2 regions of the Mesorhizobium sp. 2RAF45 genome follow, and region 2 is predicted to be linked to the other one. Evidence: predicted binding sites of a transcription regulator. Region 2 holds the regulator's gene; the other holds the start of a gene.
What was found. Region 2 encodes PhoB, which activates phosphate uptake and scavenging genes when phosphate is short. Its sites were predicted from a motif close to TGTCATNNANCTGTCAT; they were not measured.

Region 1: a site for PhoB is predicted at 2,753-2,769, ahead of phnC (phosphonate ABC transporter ATP-binding protein). Genes of this name have one in related genera too.

What each region holds. Positions count from the first base shown of each region.
Region 1 is NZ_JBFRGG010000002.1:876,523-883,938, reverse strand. Features, by position in the region: gene phnE (phosphonate ABC transporter, permease protein PhnE) at 1-704, opposite strand, end outside; gene phnD (phosphonate ABC transporter substrate-binding protein) at 760-1,668, opposite strand; gene phnC (phosphonate ABC transporter ATP-binding protein) at 1,817-2,674, opposite strand; gene AB4Z43_RS09120 (DUF1868 domain-containing protein) at 2,908-3,618, opposite strand; gene AB4Z43_RS09115 (DapH/DapD/GlmU-related protein) at 3,704-4,321, opposite strand; gene phnL (phosphonate C-P lyase system protein PhnL) at 4,318-5,025, opposite strand; gene phnK (phosphonate C-P lyase system protein PhnK) at 5,028-5,804, opposite strand; gene AB4Z43_RS09100 (alpha-D-ribose 1-methylphosphonate 5-phosphate C-P-lyase PhnJ) at 5,801-6,700, opposite strand; gene fosX (FosX/FosE/FosI family fosfomycin resistance hydrolase) at 6,975-7,391, opposite strand; gene AB4Z43_RS09090 (carbon-phosphorus lyase complex subunit PhnI) at 7,388-7,416, opposite strand, start outside.
Region 2 is NZ_JBFRGG010000012.1:107,964-115,379, reverse strand. Features, by position in the region: gene AB4Z43_RS25795 (ROK family protein) at 1-411, shown strand, start outside; gene phoB (phosphate regulon transcriptional regulator PhoB) at 424-1,113, opposite strand; gene phoU (phosphate signaling complex protein PhoU) at 1,133-1,840, opposite strand; gene pstB (phosphate ABC transporter ATP-binding protein PstB) at 1,866-2,669, opposite strand; gene pstA (phosphate ABC transporter permease PstA) at 2,666-3,517, opposite strand; gene pstC (phosphate ABC transporter permease subunit PstC) at 3,521-4,504, opposite strand; gene pstS (phosphate ABC transporter substrate-binding protein PstS) at 4,571-5,626, opposite strand; gene AB4Z43_RS25760 (PAS domain-containing protein) at 6,151-7,416, opposite strand, start outside.

The sequences.
Region 1 (7,416 bases), on a different contig from region 2:
CGCACGCGCTCGAACCAGTTGGCTCCGACCGCGCGCAGGCCTTCCTCGGCACGCATGTCGATGTTCTCGTTGATCTCGTAGAACAGCTTGCCGAGCGCGCCGATCGAATGCAGGCCGATGGCGATGATGGCGGCGATCGGGCCGATGGAGACGATTGCCGCGAAAAGGCCGGCAATGACGATCTCAGGGAAGGCGCGCAGCAGCTCCATAAAGCGCTTGACGATCAGCCGCAGCGCCGGATGGGGCGTCAGGTTGCGGGCGGCGATGAAGGAAAACGGCACGGCGAAGATGAAACCGACGAAGGTCGAGACCAGGGCTACATTGACCGTCGTGATCATCAGCTCGAAATATTCGGGAATGTAGAAACCGCCCCAGACATAGATCCGGCCGAGCGGGAAATTGTATTCCTGGGTGCCGGTGTCATGCGGCGAGGCGATGTCGAACAGTGCCCGCCAGACGTCGTTCCAATCCTTTGGGACCAACCAGCTCAGAAAATCCAGAATATGCGGCAGCCGGTCGAAAAAGTGCCCGGCATTGGCTTCGTCGGCGAACCACATGCTGGCGAGCAGCGCGGCGAGCAGCAGGCCGACGCCGAGCACTGTATAGAACCGGCGCAGCGACGTCTGGCGTCGCCAGGCATCGGCCATCTGCTGGGGGGCGCCAGAAGAGGCTGTCAATGAGGGGGCTGTCACGGAAAGGGTCATGATCGGAGATGCAAAAAGGGCGGTGCTTTCGGCACCGCCCTTTCCGATTTCGCCGTTAGCCGCCGATGGCTGCCTTACGGGCTTCGACGATGACGTTGTAGAAGTCTGGCTTGACCGGAACGTAGCCGGTGAAATCGCCACCTTCGACGCCCTCGAAGCAAGCCTTGTCCTTCGTCGGCAGCTCGGTGAAGAAGGCGGCGAGCTTGGCGGTCATCTCGTCACCGAGCGCGGTGCGCACGACCAGCGGGCCGTTCGGGATCAGGCCCGAGCGCCAGACTTCGACGAAGTCGTTCGGGTCGACGGCGCCCTTGGCGACGACCTTGTGGAAGGTGCCGGACGTGAAGCCGTTCTTGAAGTCGCCGATGCCGGAGGAATCATCGACCGCGACATCGACCTTGCCGTCGCGCACGGCCAGGATGTTGTTCTCATGGCCGCCGTTGAACTGGGTCGAGGCGAAGAAGGTTTCGTTCGAGGCGCCGGTGTCCTTCGGAATCTGGGTCAGCGGGATCAGGTACCCCGAGGTGGAGTCCGGATCGGCGTAGCCGAGCTTCTTGCCCTTGGCCGACTTGATGTCGGTGATGCCCGAGGTCTTCAGAGCCAGGCCGATCGAATAATAGCCGGTGGAACCGTCGGTCTGCTTGGTGGTGAGGATCGGGGTCACCGCCTTCGGGTCCTTGAGATAGACGCTGGCGTAGCCGGAGGCGCCGAGTTCTGCGAAGTCGAGCGTGCCGCCGAGCAGGCCCTGGATGACGCCGTCATAGTCGGCGGCAGGAAACAGCGAGACCTTCTCGAAGCCGAATTCGGCCTTCAGATGATCGGCCAGGCATTGGTAGTTGCGCAGCCGGTCGGTCTCGTTTTCACCGCCCAGAATGCCGACGCGGAATTCCTTCATGTCGGCGGCGTGGGCGATGCTGGTTGCCATGGCAAGCACCGAAACGGCGCTGAAAACCATCTTCCTGAACATTTGATGTCTCTCCTGTAAGTTCCGGCCCCGCGCCGGCAGCGTTCTTGATCTTGACAAGTGCCCTTGACGCGGGCGGACGATCCCAACCGCCCTTTCTTGGCCCATGATCTTTCCCGAAAACCGGATTCCACTTTTCGGGATCATGGGCTCAGTAACCCGGGAATGCGGGTTCGAGCGGTCCGGCGGATGCTGCGATCTTCTGCTTGAAGGCAACGCTGGTGGAGGTGATGGCCTCCGATATTTCGGCACCATTGCTGTCGGCGCCATAGACGAGGCGCACGGCCTCACGGTTGAGCTCCTCGGGCGGGCCGTCGAAGACGACCTTGCCGGCGGCCATGCCGATGATGCGGTTGCAATAGGCGCGGGCGGTGTCGAGCGTGTGCAGATTGGTGACGACGGTGATGCCCTCGCGCAGATTGATGTCCCGCAGCGAATCCATCACCACCTTGGCGTTGAGCGGGTCGAGCGAGGCGATCGGCTCGTCGGCGAGGATCACTTTGGGCTGCTGCATCATGGCGCGGGCGATGGCGACACGCTGCTGCTGTCCGCCAGACAAGGTGCCGGCGGGCTGAAGCGCGGTGCGGGCGATGTCGAGCCGCTCGAGCGCGGCGACCGCCTCGGCGCATTCGGCGCGAGAGAACATGCCGAGAAGGTTGGACAGGGTCGAGCGATGGTTCAATTTGCCGAGCAGGACGTTGGTCAGCACGTCGAGGCGCGGCACCAGGTTGAACTGCTGGAAGATCATGGCGCAGTCGCGCTGCCAGCGCCTCAGCGGCGAGCCGCGCAACCGGGAGACCTCGGCGCCGTCAAAAAAAATCGACCCCTGGCTGGGGTCGACAAGTCGGTTGATCATGCGAAGAAGGGTCGACTTGCCAGCGCCCGAACGGCCGATGACGCCAACCATCTGACCCTGCGGGATCGAGATGTTGACGTCGCTGACGGCGGTGTTCTTGCCAAATCGTCGGCTGACACCACGGATTTCGAGTGTGGCAGAGCTTGCTGACATGAGCAGGTTCCAGTCCGGACCTTGTTGATCGTCAGGCTCTCGCCTAGCGCAGCCACATGAACCTGCCGTGTCGCCAGCATGTCAGTTTTGTTACGCTCCACAGGCGCGACGGCTGAAGCGCGTCGCGCTGAAACGAATTCACGCGGCGCGCTTCGGGTCTTTGTTTTTATGCATGTCGTTCGCCCAAAACCGGGGCCGCTTTCGGGCGACATGCATTGGCGCGTGACCGGCGATCAGCCAAGCACCAGCAATTCCTCGAAGTGCTTCATGTCGCGAAAGGCGCAGAAGGCGGGCGCCTTGATCTCGATCACCGGAGCCTGCCTTGTCAAAAGCGTCAGGCAATCGTCGAACAGAGCCTGCCATGCTGCCGCACGGTCGTCGGCAAGACGCCGGATCTGATACGCGAAGGTGATGTGGAAGACGTAGGCGTCATGATCGGGGTGCCGGTAGCCGAACGGCACCGCCAACGCATCGCGCCATTGACGCATGATGCGCACGTCCTCGTCGGTCGCGCCGGCAACGGTGAGACCGGTCGGCACGACCTCGATCACCTTGATGTTGAAAGGACCGAAGCCCTCGAAGCCCTTCAGGTGCTCCAGATAGAGGCGGGTCATGGCGTCGATGCTGGTGTCGAGCGGTACGTCCTGCGGCCAGTAAGGCAAGCGGCGGCGATATTCGATGATGCCCTGGAACAGCGTCATATGCAGGCTGGAAACGGGCGTGAAGGCGAGCCGGTCGGCGTCGGGCATCGCCAGCATCTTCTCGCGCACCGCAAGCACGGCGGCTTCGGAAGGCGATCCGCTGACGAGATGGCTGACGACGGTGTTGCCGGGCTCGGTCAGGAAATTGCCCGAGGTGTCGTAGCGCGTGCCGAGATGCGCCGGCGGGGTCGGGTTGGTGCCGGCAAAGAATCCGAAAAGCGAGGGTCTGACGGTGTCGAGCATGGCAATCTCCTTGGGGAGATGGCGTCCTGTCCGAGTCCTGTGTCAGAGATATGAACAGGCCCCCTCATGACGGCAATGTGAGGAACTATCCCTCGTATTTCTCCAGGAATGCCTCGGCCGACAGCTCGCGAAAATCATCGAGCGAAATGCGCAGCCGCGCGTGGTCCCAGTCCCACCAGGCAAGCGCCTGATAGCGTTCGGCGGTGCGGCGGTCGAAGCGCTCGCGGATCGGCTTGGCCGGCACGCCGGCGACTATGGTGTAGGGCGCGACATCCTTCGAGACGACCGCGCCGGCGCCGACCGCCGCGCCATCGCCGACAGTGACGCCGGGCAGGACGGTCGAGCCGTGGCCGAGCCAGGTATCGTGGCCGATGGTGACGCGTTTGGCGCGGCGCTGGGCGAAGAATTCGCTCTCGTGCTCGGCGTCGTCCCAATAGTCCGAGGCGCGGTAGGTGAAATGATGCAGCGTCGGCCGCCAGGTCGGGTGGTTGGTGGCGTTGAGGCGCACGCTTGCCGCGATGTTGGCGAACTTGCCGATCGTCGCGCACCAGACAGAGCAATCCTGCATCATGTAGGAATAGTCGCCGAGTTCGCTCTCCGAAACCCGGCTGCGGTCGGCGATCTCGGTCCAGCGGCCAAGCGTCGAATTGTGTACCTCCGCCGTCGGGTGAACCAGCGGCGTCTCCGACAATTTCCTGGTCATGCGGCGAGTTTTCCTGGAGCAAAAGCGGTGACGTCGATGATGCGGTCGGCAACCGCCTCGCGAACATCATGATCGTGGAAGATGCCAAGCAGGGCGACGCCCGCCGCCTTTTTGGCGGCGATGAGTTCGATCACCACGTTGCGGTTGGTAGCATCGAGCGAGGCGGTCGGCTCGTCGAGCAGCAGGATAGGGTGCTCGGTGATGAAGCCGCGCGCGATGTTGACGCGCTGCTGCTCGCCGCCGGAGAAGGTCGCCGGCGGCAGCGCCCAGAGTTTTTCCGGCAAATTGAGCTGCGCCAGCAGGGCGCGTGCCTTGCCGCGTGCAACCTCGCGTTCCTCGCCGCGCTCGACCAGCGGTTCGGCGACGACGTCGAGCGCCGAGACGCGCGGCACGGTGCGCAGGAACTGGCTGACATAGCCGATCGTTTGCCGGCGAACGGCAAGCACGGTGCGCGGGCTGGCGTTGGCAAGATCGATCAGTCCGTCCTCGTGCCTGACGATGATCTGGCCCTCGTCGACGGCATAGTTGCCGTAGAGCATCTTCAGGATCGAGCTCTTGCCGGCGCCCGATGGGCCGCCGAGCACGGTGCATTCGCCCGCCCTGATCGAGAACGAGACACCGGCGACGACAGGCAGTTTGATGCCATCGCGCAGATGCATGGTGAAGCTCTTGGCGACGTCGGAAACAACGAGCGGGGTTGGCATCGTTACACCTGCAAAATGGAAGAAACGAGAAGCTGCGTGTAGGGCGCGCGCGGATCGTCGAGCACGCGGTCAGTGAGGCCGCTTTCGACGACGCGGCCGTCCTTCATCACCATCATGCGCTGCGACAGCAGGCGCGCCACGGCGAGATCGTGGGTGACGACGATGGCCGCGAGGCCGAGATCGGTGACCAGTCCACGCAACAGGTCGAGCAGGCGGGCCTGCACCGAGACGTCGAGGCCGCCGGTTGGCTCGTCCATGAACACCAGCCGTGGGCCGGTGACGAGGTTGCGGGCGATCTGCAGGCGCTGGCGCATGCCGCCGGAAAAGGCGCGTGGCTCGTCGTCGATACGGTCTTGCTCAATCTCGACGCGCGACAGCCAGTCGACCGCCGTGGCGCGGATCTTGCCATAGTGGCGGTCGCCCACCGCCATCAGCCGTTCGCCGACATTGGCGCCGGCAGACACCGTCATGCGCAGGCCGTCGGCCGGGTTCTGGTGGACAAAGCCCCAGTCGGTGCGCATCAGGAAGCGGCGCTCGGCCTCGCTCATGCGGTAGAGCTCGCGGAACTGGCCGTCGCGCATGCGGTAGCTGGCGGTGCCGGAAGACGGTAAGAGCCGCGTCGACAGGCAATTGAGCAGCGTCGTCTTGCCGGAACCGGATTCGCCGACGACTGCCAGGACTTCGCCCGGCCACAGGTCGAAGGAGACGTTGTCGCAGCCGACGCGCGAACCGTAGAATTTGGAGAGCGCCGAGACGCGCAGCAGCGGTTCGTCGGTCATTGTGCCGGCTCCATTTTTTCGGAAGCAAGATGGATTTCCGGAGCAAGATGGCCGCGATGGCCCTCTTCACGCCGCTTCTCGCAATGGTCGGTGTCGGAGCAGACGAACATGTGGCCGCCATGGTCGTCGAGGATGACCTCGTCGAGATAGACATTTTCGGCCGCGCACAGTGCGCAGGGCTGGTCGAAGGTCTGCACCTCGAACGGATGGTCCTCGAAGTCGAGGCTGACGACATCGGTGAAGGGGGGCACCGCATAGATGCGCTTCTCGCGTCCGGCGCCGAACAGCTGCAGCGCCGGCGAGCGGTGCATCTTGGGATTGTCGAATTTCGGCGTCGGTGAGGGGTCCATCACATAGCGGCCCTCGACCTTGACCGGATAGGCATAGGTCGTGGCGATGCGGCCGTGCTTGGCGATGTCCTCATAGAGCTTCACATGCATGAGGCCATACTCCTCCAGCGCATGCATTTTGCGCGTCTCGGTCTCGCGCGGTTCGAGGAAGCGCAGCGGCTCGGGGATCGGCACCTGGTAGACCAGCACCTGGCCCGCGGTCAGCGGATGTTCGGGGATGCGGTGGCGGGTCTGGATGATGGTGGCGCCGGCGGTATCGGTGGTGACAGCGACATTGGCGACCTTCTTGAAGAAGGCGCGGATCGATACCGCGTTGGTGGTGTCGTCGGCGCCCTGGTCGATAACCTTCAGCACGTCATCGGGGCCGAGGATGGAGGCGGTGACCTGGACGCCGCCGGTGCCCCAGCCATAGGGCATCGGCATTTCGCGCGAGGCGAAGGGCACCTGGTAGCCGGGAATGGCGATGCCTTTGAGGATCGCCCGGCGGATCATCCGCTTGGTCTGTTCGTCGAGATAGGCGAAGTTGTAGGTGGCGATGTCGGTCATGGTGATCACATCCGCTTTGTGCTATCGAATTGGCGTCCAGGACGCGGAAACAGGGGCGAATTCAGATGAACTCGACCGGATGGATGCATCTCGGAATTGTGCTGGTGGTGTTCGCCGGCGTCGTTCTCTTTTTCCTTCGGCGCATGGGTTTTCCCGCTCCCAAAGAGGGCTCTCAAGGTGAATCCATGGGCGTCGGAGGTGGCGGCTACTCCGGGTATGATAGCTATGGCGGTCATTCTCACGACGGTGGCGGCCACGGGGGCGGGCACTAAGTTCATTGCGCAGCCTCCAACCCCTTGGCATAGCGCGCCAGCCGCTCGGTGAGCGTGCCGGTATGCAGTTCGAACATGTGGTTGTCGTCGTAGAAATAGATCGAGCGGCCTTCGCCCTCGACGCGTGGGCGCGGCGGGCGCATGTCGAGGCCTAGTCTGCCGACGCGCTCGGCGTAGCGGTCGAAATCGTCGTCATCGATCTTGAAGGCGATGTGGTTGTAGCTGCGCTCGGCCAGCTTCTCGCCTTGCATGATGGCGATCCAGATGTCGCCGATCAGGAAGAATTTTTCGCGCGACAGCGAAAACTGCGCGGCGTCGCTGGCAAAGACCTCGCGGGCGTCGAAGACGCCCTCGAGTATCCTTGTCATCTGCTCAAGGTCGCGGACGATGAAGGTCATGTGGGACAGGCCTTCGATCATTCCGCGGCCTCCCGCTTTTCGTCGA
Region 2 (7,416 bases):
CTCGGCGAGGACACCGAGCCGGTGGCCGATGTCAGCGACGCGCAGATGCGGGCGCTGGCCGCGACGGCACGGGAACGGGACGGGCCCGAGCGCGAAGCCTACCGCAGGGCCGGGGAGGCACTCGGCTACGGCCTCGGCAGCCTGTTTGCGCTGATCGATCCCGCGCCCGTCGCCATGGTCGGCGTCAGCGCCGCTGCCTTCGACCTGATCGAGCCGGCATTGCGCGAGGCCATCGCCCAGACCGCCGGCGGCCAGCACTCGAAATCGATCTCCTTCGACACCGAGCCGAACGAACTGCCGCTGATCCGCGAAGGCTGTGCCATGCGCGCGCTGACCTTCGTCGACCAGGAGATTTTCGCGCCCGGCGTGCAAACGAAAGCAGGCCCTGCCGCGAAGAAAAACGTCGCCTGAGTCAGGTTGTGCTCAATCCTCGCGGATCGCGTAGCCCGCCCCACGGATGGTGCGGATGACATCCGGCATGCGGCCATTGTTGACCGCCTTGCGCAACCGGCCGACATGCACGTCCACGGTGCGCTCGTCGATGTAGATCGTCTCGCCCCAGACATTGTCGAGCAGTTGGCTGCGCGAGAACACGCGCCCGGGGTGCCGCATCATGAATTCGAGCAGGCGGAATTCGGTCGGCCCGAGCCGGATCTCGCTCTTCTTGCGGTAGACCCGGTGCGATTCACGGTCGAGCACGATATCGCCGACCTTGAGCACGCTGGACAGCACTTCCGGCTTGGCGCGGCGCAGCAGCGCCTTGACGCGGGCCATGAATTCCGGCGTCGAGAACGGCTTGACCAGATAGTCGTCGGCGCCGGTGGAGAGCCCACGTACACGGTCGCTTTCCTCGCCCCGGGCGGTCAGCATGATGATCGGCAGCCGCTCGGTCTCGGGCCGCATTCGCAGGCGCCGGCAGAGTTCGATGCCGGACACCGCCGGCACCATCCAGTCGAGCACAAGGAGGTCGGGCACGTTCTCCTGCAGGCGGATTTCGGCTTCGTCGCCGCGGGTCACCACCTCGACCTGGTAACCCTCCGATTCCAGATTGTAGCGGAGGAGCACGCCGAGCGGCTCCTCGTCCTCCACCACCATGATGCGTGGTGCGATCATCGATTGATTACCCCTGCGCTCAGGCCGCCGGCGCCGACATCGCCGTCTCGTCCTGTTTTGGACGGTTGGCGGGCAGTTGCGTGCCGGTCAGGACATAGTACGCATTCTCGGCGATGTTGGTCACATGGTCGCCGATGCGTTCGAGATTCTTGGCGCAAAACAACAGATGCGTGCAAGCCGTGATGTTGCGCGGGTCTTCCATCATATAGGTCAGCAATTCGCGGAAGACGGAGGTGTATTTGACGTCGATGCGCTCGTCGTCGGCGCGCAGCATCGCCAGTGCCGCGGCATCGCGCGCCGCATACTCCTCGATCACACCCTGCACCTGGATCAACACCAGCTGCGCCATGGCGTCGATGGAATGCGACAGGTCGCGCGGCGTGGCGCTGAGGCCGACAGTGCCGACGCGCTTGGCGATGTTCTTGGCAAGGTCGCCAATGCGTTCGAGGTCGCCGGCCATGCGGATCGAGCCGACGACATGGCGCAGGTCGTCGGCCATCGGCTGGCGCTTGGCGATCAGCGTGATGGCGCGGTCGTCGAGTTCGCGCTGGCGCGCATCCATGATGGCGTCGTCGGAGACGACGCGCTGAGCGAGAGCATTGTCGGAGTTCAGCAGTGCCTTGGTGGCGCCGCCGACCATCGAGCCGGCGAGATCGCCCATGTCGCTGATCAGCCTGCTGATCTGTCCGAGATCCTCGTCGAAGGCTGCGACTGTGTGTTCGGCCATGATCCTGGTCCTCGTATGCGTGCGATCAGCCGAAGCGGCCGGTGATGTAGTCTTGCGTGCGCTTCTCGCGAGGCGACGTGAAGATCTTCTCGGTGCGGTCGAACTCGACCAGTTCGCCCAGATACATGAAGGCGGTCTGCTTCGAGACGCGCGCCGCCTGCTGCATGTTGTGGGTGACGATGACGATCGTGTAGTCGGCCTGCAGCTCGTCGATCAGCTCCTCAATCTTGGCGGTCGACAGCGGGTCAAGCGCCGAGGCCGGCTCGTCGAGCAGGATCACCTCCGGCTTCACCGCCACGGTGCGGGCGATGCACAGCCGCTGCTGCTGGCCGCCCGACAGGCTGAGGCCGCTGGCATTGAGCTTATCCTTGACCTCGGTCCACAGCGCCGCGCGCTTGAGCGCCTGCTCGACACGGCCGTCCATCTCGGCCTTGCTGATCTTCTCGTAGAGCCTGACGCCGAAAGCGATGTTCTCGTAGATCGACATCGGGAACGGCGTCGGCTTCTGGAACACCATGCCGATCTTGGTGCGCAGCAGGTTGAGATCCTGCGAACGGTCGAGGATGTTCTGGCCGTCGAGCAGCACCTGGCCCTCCGCGGTCTGCTTGGGATAAAGCTCGTAGATGCGGTTGAAGACGCGCAGCAGCGTCGACTTTCCGCAACCCGACGGGCCGATGAAGGCGGTGACGCTGCGCTCGGGCAGCGACAGCGTGATATCCTTCAGCGCCTTCGACTGGCCGTAGTAGAAGTTGAGGTTCTTGACCTCGATCTTGGCCTTGGTCACCGCCTCGGCGGCGATCGTCATGTCTGGAGACAACATCTGGCTCATTTGTCCTCTCTGCGTCCGGTCAGGCTGCGCGCAAAGATGCTGAGCGCGAGAACCGTCAATGTGATTATGAGTGCACCGGTCCAGGCCAGCTGCTGCCATTCCTCATAGGGGCTGAGAGCGAACTGGAAGATGGTGACAGGCAGGCTGGCCATCGGCGCGTTGAGATTGCTCGACCAGAACTGGTTGTTCAGCGCCGTGAAAAGAAGCGGTGCGGTCTCGCCGGAGATGCGGGCGATGGCCAGCAATATGCCGGTGACGATGCCCGAAAGCGCGGCGCGATAGGCAACCGAGCGGATGACCACCCAGCGCGGCGCGCCGATCGCGGTGCCGGCTTCGCGCAAGGCGTTGGGCACCAGGTTGAGCATGTCCTCGGTGGTGCGCACGACGACGGGGATGACCAGGATGGCGAGTGCTACGGCACCGGCGATCGCCGAGAAATGGCCCATCGGCCGCACCATAAGCTCATAGACGAACAGGCCGATGATGATCGACGGCGCCGACAGCAGGATGTCGTTGATGAAGCGCACCACCGTGGTGAGCTTCGAGAAGCGGCCATATTCGGCCATATAGGTACCGGCCAGCACGCCGATCGGCGTGCCGACGATGATGCCGATGATGGTCATCACGATGCTGCCGTAGATGGCGTTGAGCAGGCCGCCGGCGTCGCCGGGCGGTGGCGTCATTTCCGTGAAGACCGAGAGGGAGACGCCGGCCAGGCCCTTGTAGAGCAAGGCGCCAAGGATCAGCGCCAGCCAGGCAAGGCCTATGCCGGCAGAGATGACGCACAGCGTCATCATCACGCCATTCTTGCGCTTGCGGCTTTGGTGAAGCGATGCGGCTGTCGACATCGGTCAGGCTCCCGTGCGGGCGTCGATGCGCATCAGCATGTAGCGGGCGATGGCAAGGATCAGGAAGGTGATAACGAACAGGATAAGGCCGAGCGCGACCAGCGAGGAGGTGTAGAGATCGCCGACCGCTTCGGTGAATTCGTTGGCGATGGTCGCCGAGATGGTCGTTGCCGGCGCAAACAGCGACGTCGAGATGCGGTGCGCGTTGCCGATGACGAAGGTCACCGCCATCGTTTCACCGAGCGCGCGGCCGAGAGCGAGCATGATGCCGCCCATGATGCCGATGCGAGTGTAGGGAATGACGACCCGGCGCGTGACCTCCCAGGTCGTGCAGCCGATGCCATAGGCCGATTCCTTGAGCACCGACGGCACCGTATCGAAGACGTCCTTGGTGATCGAGGTGATGAACGGCAGGATCATGATGGCCAGGATCATCGCCGAGGTCAGCAGGCCGATGCCATAAGGAGGGCCCGCGAACAGGCCGTTGAGGCCGGGAATGCCGTGGAACACGCTGATGATGAAGGGCTGCACCGTCGTCTGCAGGAACGGCGCCAGCACGAACAGGCCCCAGATGCCGTAGATGATCGAAGGGATGCCGGCCAGCAGTTCAACCGCCATGCCGATCGGACGCCGCAGCGGGCGTGGGCAAAGCTCGGTGAGGAAGATTGCAATGCCGATACCGAGCGGCACGGCGATCAGGATGGCGATGGCCGAGGTAATGATGGTGCCGTAGATCGGTGCCAGGGCGCCGAACTTCTCCGTCACCGGGTTCCAGCTTTCGCTGGTCAGAAAGGAAAAGCCGAAGGTCGACAGGGCTTGCCAGGAACCGGCAAACAGCGAGATCGCAACGCCGCCGAGCAGAACCAGCACCAATATCGCGGCGGCGCGGGTTGTCGCATGGAAGATTGCGTCGGTCAGCGCGAACCGTCGAACGGTGGCATCGCGCGAACTTCTAACGGCTGGCAAGGCTTCCTGGACAGCGCTCATGTCAAGCTCGGCTCTTTCAGTTGAAGGAAAAGGAGCGCCGCGGGCGCGGCGCTCCTTTGGAGGATGTTACTCGCCAACGTAGACGGGCTTGCCGCCGGCCTGGATGTCGGCCTTCCACGAAGCCTTGATCAGGTCGACGACGCTGTCGGGGATCGAGACATAGTCGAGCGCCTTGGCGGTTTCCTTGCCGTCCTTGTAGGCCCAGGCAAAGAACTTCAGGGCTTCGCCAGTGGCAGCGGCATCATCCGGAGCCTTGTGGATCAGGACCCAGGTCGAGGCCGCGATCGGCCAGGTGGTGTCGCCGGGCTCGTTGGTGATGATGACGTTGAAGTTCTTGGCGCCCTTGAAGTCCGCATTCGAAGCGGCCGCGCCGAAGGATTCGAGCGACGGCTCGACGACCTTGCCGGCTGCATTCAGCATCTTGGAATAGGACAGGTTGTTCTGCTTGGCATAGGCATATTCGACGTAGCCGATGCCGCCGTCCGTCTGCTTGACGGTGTTGGCAACGCCTTCGCTGCCCTTGGCGCCGACGCCCGTCGGCCATTCGACGGCGGTGTCCGAACCGACCTTGTCCTTCCAGTCGGGCGAGAGCTTCACCAGATAGTTGGTGAAGTTGAAGGTGGTGCCCGAACCGTCCGAACGATGCACGACGGCGATCGCGGTCGACGGCAGGGTGAGGCCGGGGTTCAGCGCCTTGATCGCGGCATCGTCCCAGGTGGTGATGGCGCCGAGATAGATCTGGGCGAGCGTCTTGCCGTCGAGGACGAGTTCGCCCGGCTTGACGCCGGTCAGGTTGACGATCGGCACGATGCCGCCCATCACCATCGGGAACTGCACGAGGCCGTTCTTTTCCAGATCGGCGTCGGACATCGGCTTGTCGGTGGCGCCGAAGGTCACGGTCTTGGCGATGACCTGCTTGATGCCGCCGCCCGAACCGATCGACTGATAGTTGAGGCCGATGCCGGTGTCCTTCTTGTAGGTGTCGGCCCACTTGGCGAACACCGGATAGATGAAGGTCGAACCAGCGCCGGAAAGGTCAGCTGCGATGGCTGCGGAAAGGGTGAAGGTAGACGCTGTAGCCATTGCGATCGCAACGGCCGCCGAGCGGATGAAATGTCTCATGTGGCCTGCTCCTGTTCGGAAGATGGTCTCTCGGCGCCATTGCTAACCAGCGCCCGCTGAGGCCAATAGCCTTGGATTATTACAGTCGCATGACAGTTTCGTGTCAGCCCGGTAACGCGTCGCCGGCACTGCAAAAAGCAGTCGCGTCGGATGGCCGTGGCCTGATCCGAGTTTGCGCCCGGAATCAGGGACTTGAGCCATCCACCGGCCGGAGCCGCCGCCGGATTCGACGGGGCTTTGTCGGATGAAGAAAATCCGGACGGGAGCGCGTTGCTCAAGGCCAGAGCGTGTCATGGCCGGGCCATCGCCAAAAACAGGTCCGTTGGGGTAGGTTGACGCTGTTTGTTGCCGGCGGTCGCTGCTCCCGCCCGTAACTGCAAGGGCGGAATTCGATTTTGCCATTGTCCCGGGTCGGCACCGCCTTTGGTATGGTGCGATCGCACCATAGGCATTGCACGCAGGGGTAGCAGCAGAATCCGCGATTGATTCCCTCGGCTTGGCTCTTGGAACCGGGCGACGCCCTGCTATCCCGCGTTGCGCTGGACCTGGCGCCCGGCGCCGAGCCAGCGCTCGACTTTCTCCAGCAGGGCCCTGGGGCTGATCGGCTTGGGCAGATAGTCGTCCATGCCCGCCTCCAGGCAGCGTTCGCGATCGCCCTTGAGCGCATGCGCGGTCACGCCAACGATCGGCACATGCATGCCTGTTTCCTGCTCCATCTGGCGGATGGCGGCGGTCGCCTCGAGCCCGCTCATCTCCGGCATCGAGACATCCATCAGGATCATGCACGGATTGAGCTTGCCGAATGCGTCGAGCGCCTTACGGCCATTGCCGACGATCTCGAAACTATGGCCGGTCTCGCCAAGGATCTGGGTGAAGACCATCTGGTTCACCTCATTGTCCTCGGCCACCAGTATGTCCAGCCTGTGTCCATCACCGCCAGTGGCGGGCAGCCGGGGCCGAACCGGCGGCGGCTGCAATTGCGCGCGTTGTTCGGACAGCGCCAGCGGCTGCGGCTGGGGAGCATCAGGCCTTTCGGCTGCAAGCGGCTGGATGGCCTGGCTGTCCGTGGCGTGGCGATGGCGCTGGATGGTCGCCACCAGCGTCTCCAGGAGCACCGAGGAGCGTGCCGGCTTGATCAGCTGGGCATCGATGCCGAGATCGCGGTAGCTTGTGTTGGCGAGCGACTGGTCGACCGAGGTCAGCATGATGATGGGCGTGTCCGCGAGGCCTTCGGTGCTGCGCACGATGCGCGCCATTTCGGCGCCGCTCATCTCGGGCATCTGGTAGTCGAGCACGACGCAATCCACACGCACGCCATAGGCGGCGGCCGCGATCAGCACCTTGAGGCCCTCCGCGCCGCTTTCGGCCGCGCAGGAATCGAACGTCCAGGAAGTCATCTGCTCGGTCAGGATGGCCCGGTTGACGGCATTGTCGTCGACGATCAGCACGCGTGCGCCCGTCACGTCCACCGGCATGATGCGCTGCCCGCTCTGTCCGGCCGTGGGCAGCGTCACGGTGAACCAGAAGGTCGAGCCCTTGCCCTCGGCGCTCTCGACGCCGATGGTGCCGCCCATCAGTTCGACCAGCCGTGAGGTGATGGCAAGGCCAAGCCCGGTGCCCTCATGCCGCCGTGTCGAGGAGGTGTCGACCTGGCTGAATTTTTCGAACACCAGCTTCAGTTTTTCCTCGGGGATGCCGATCCCGGTGTCGGTGACCGAGATCGTCAGCCTGGTTCCGGTCGGAACCCTCTCACCGGTCACGTCGACCAGCACATGGCCTTCGTCGGTGAA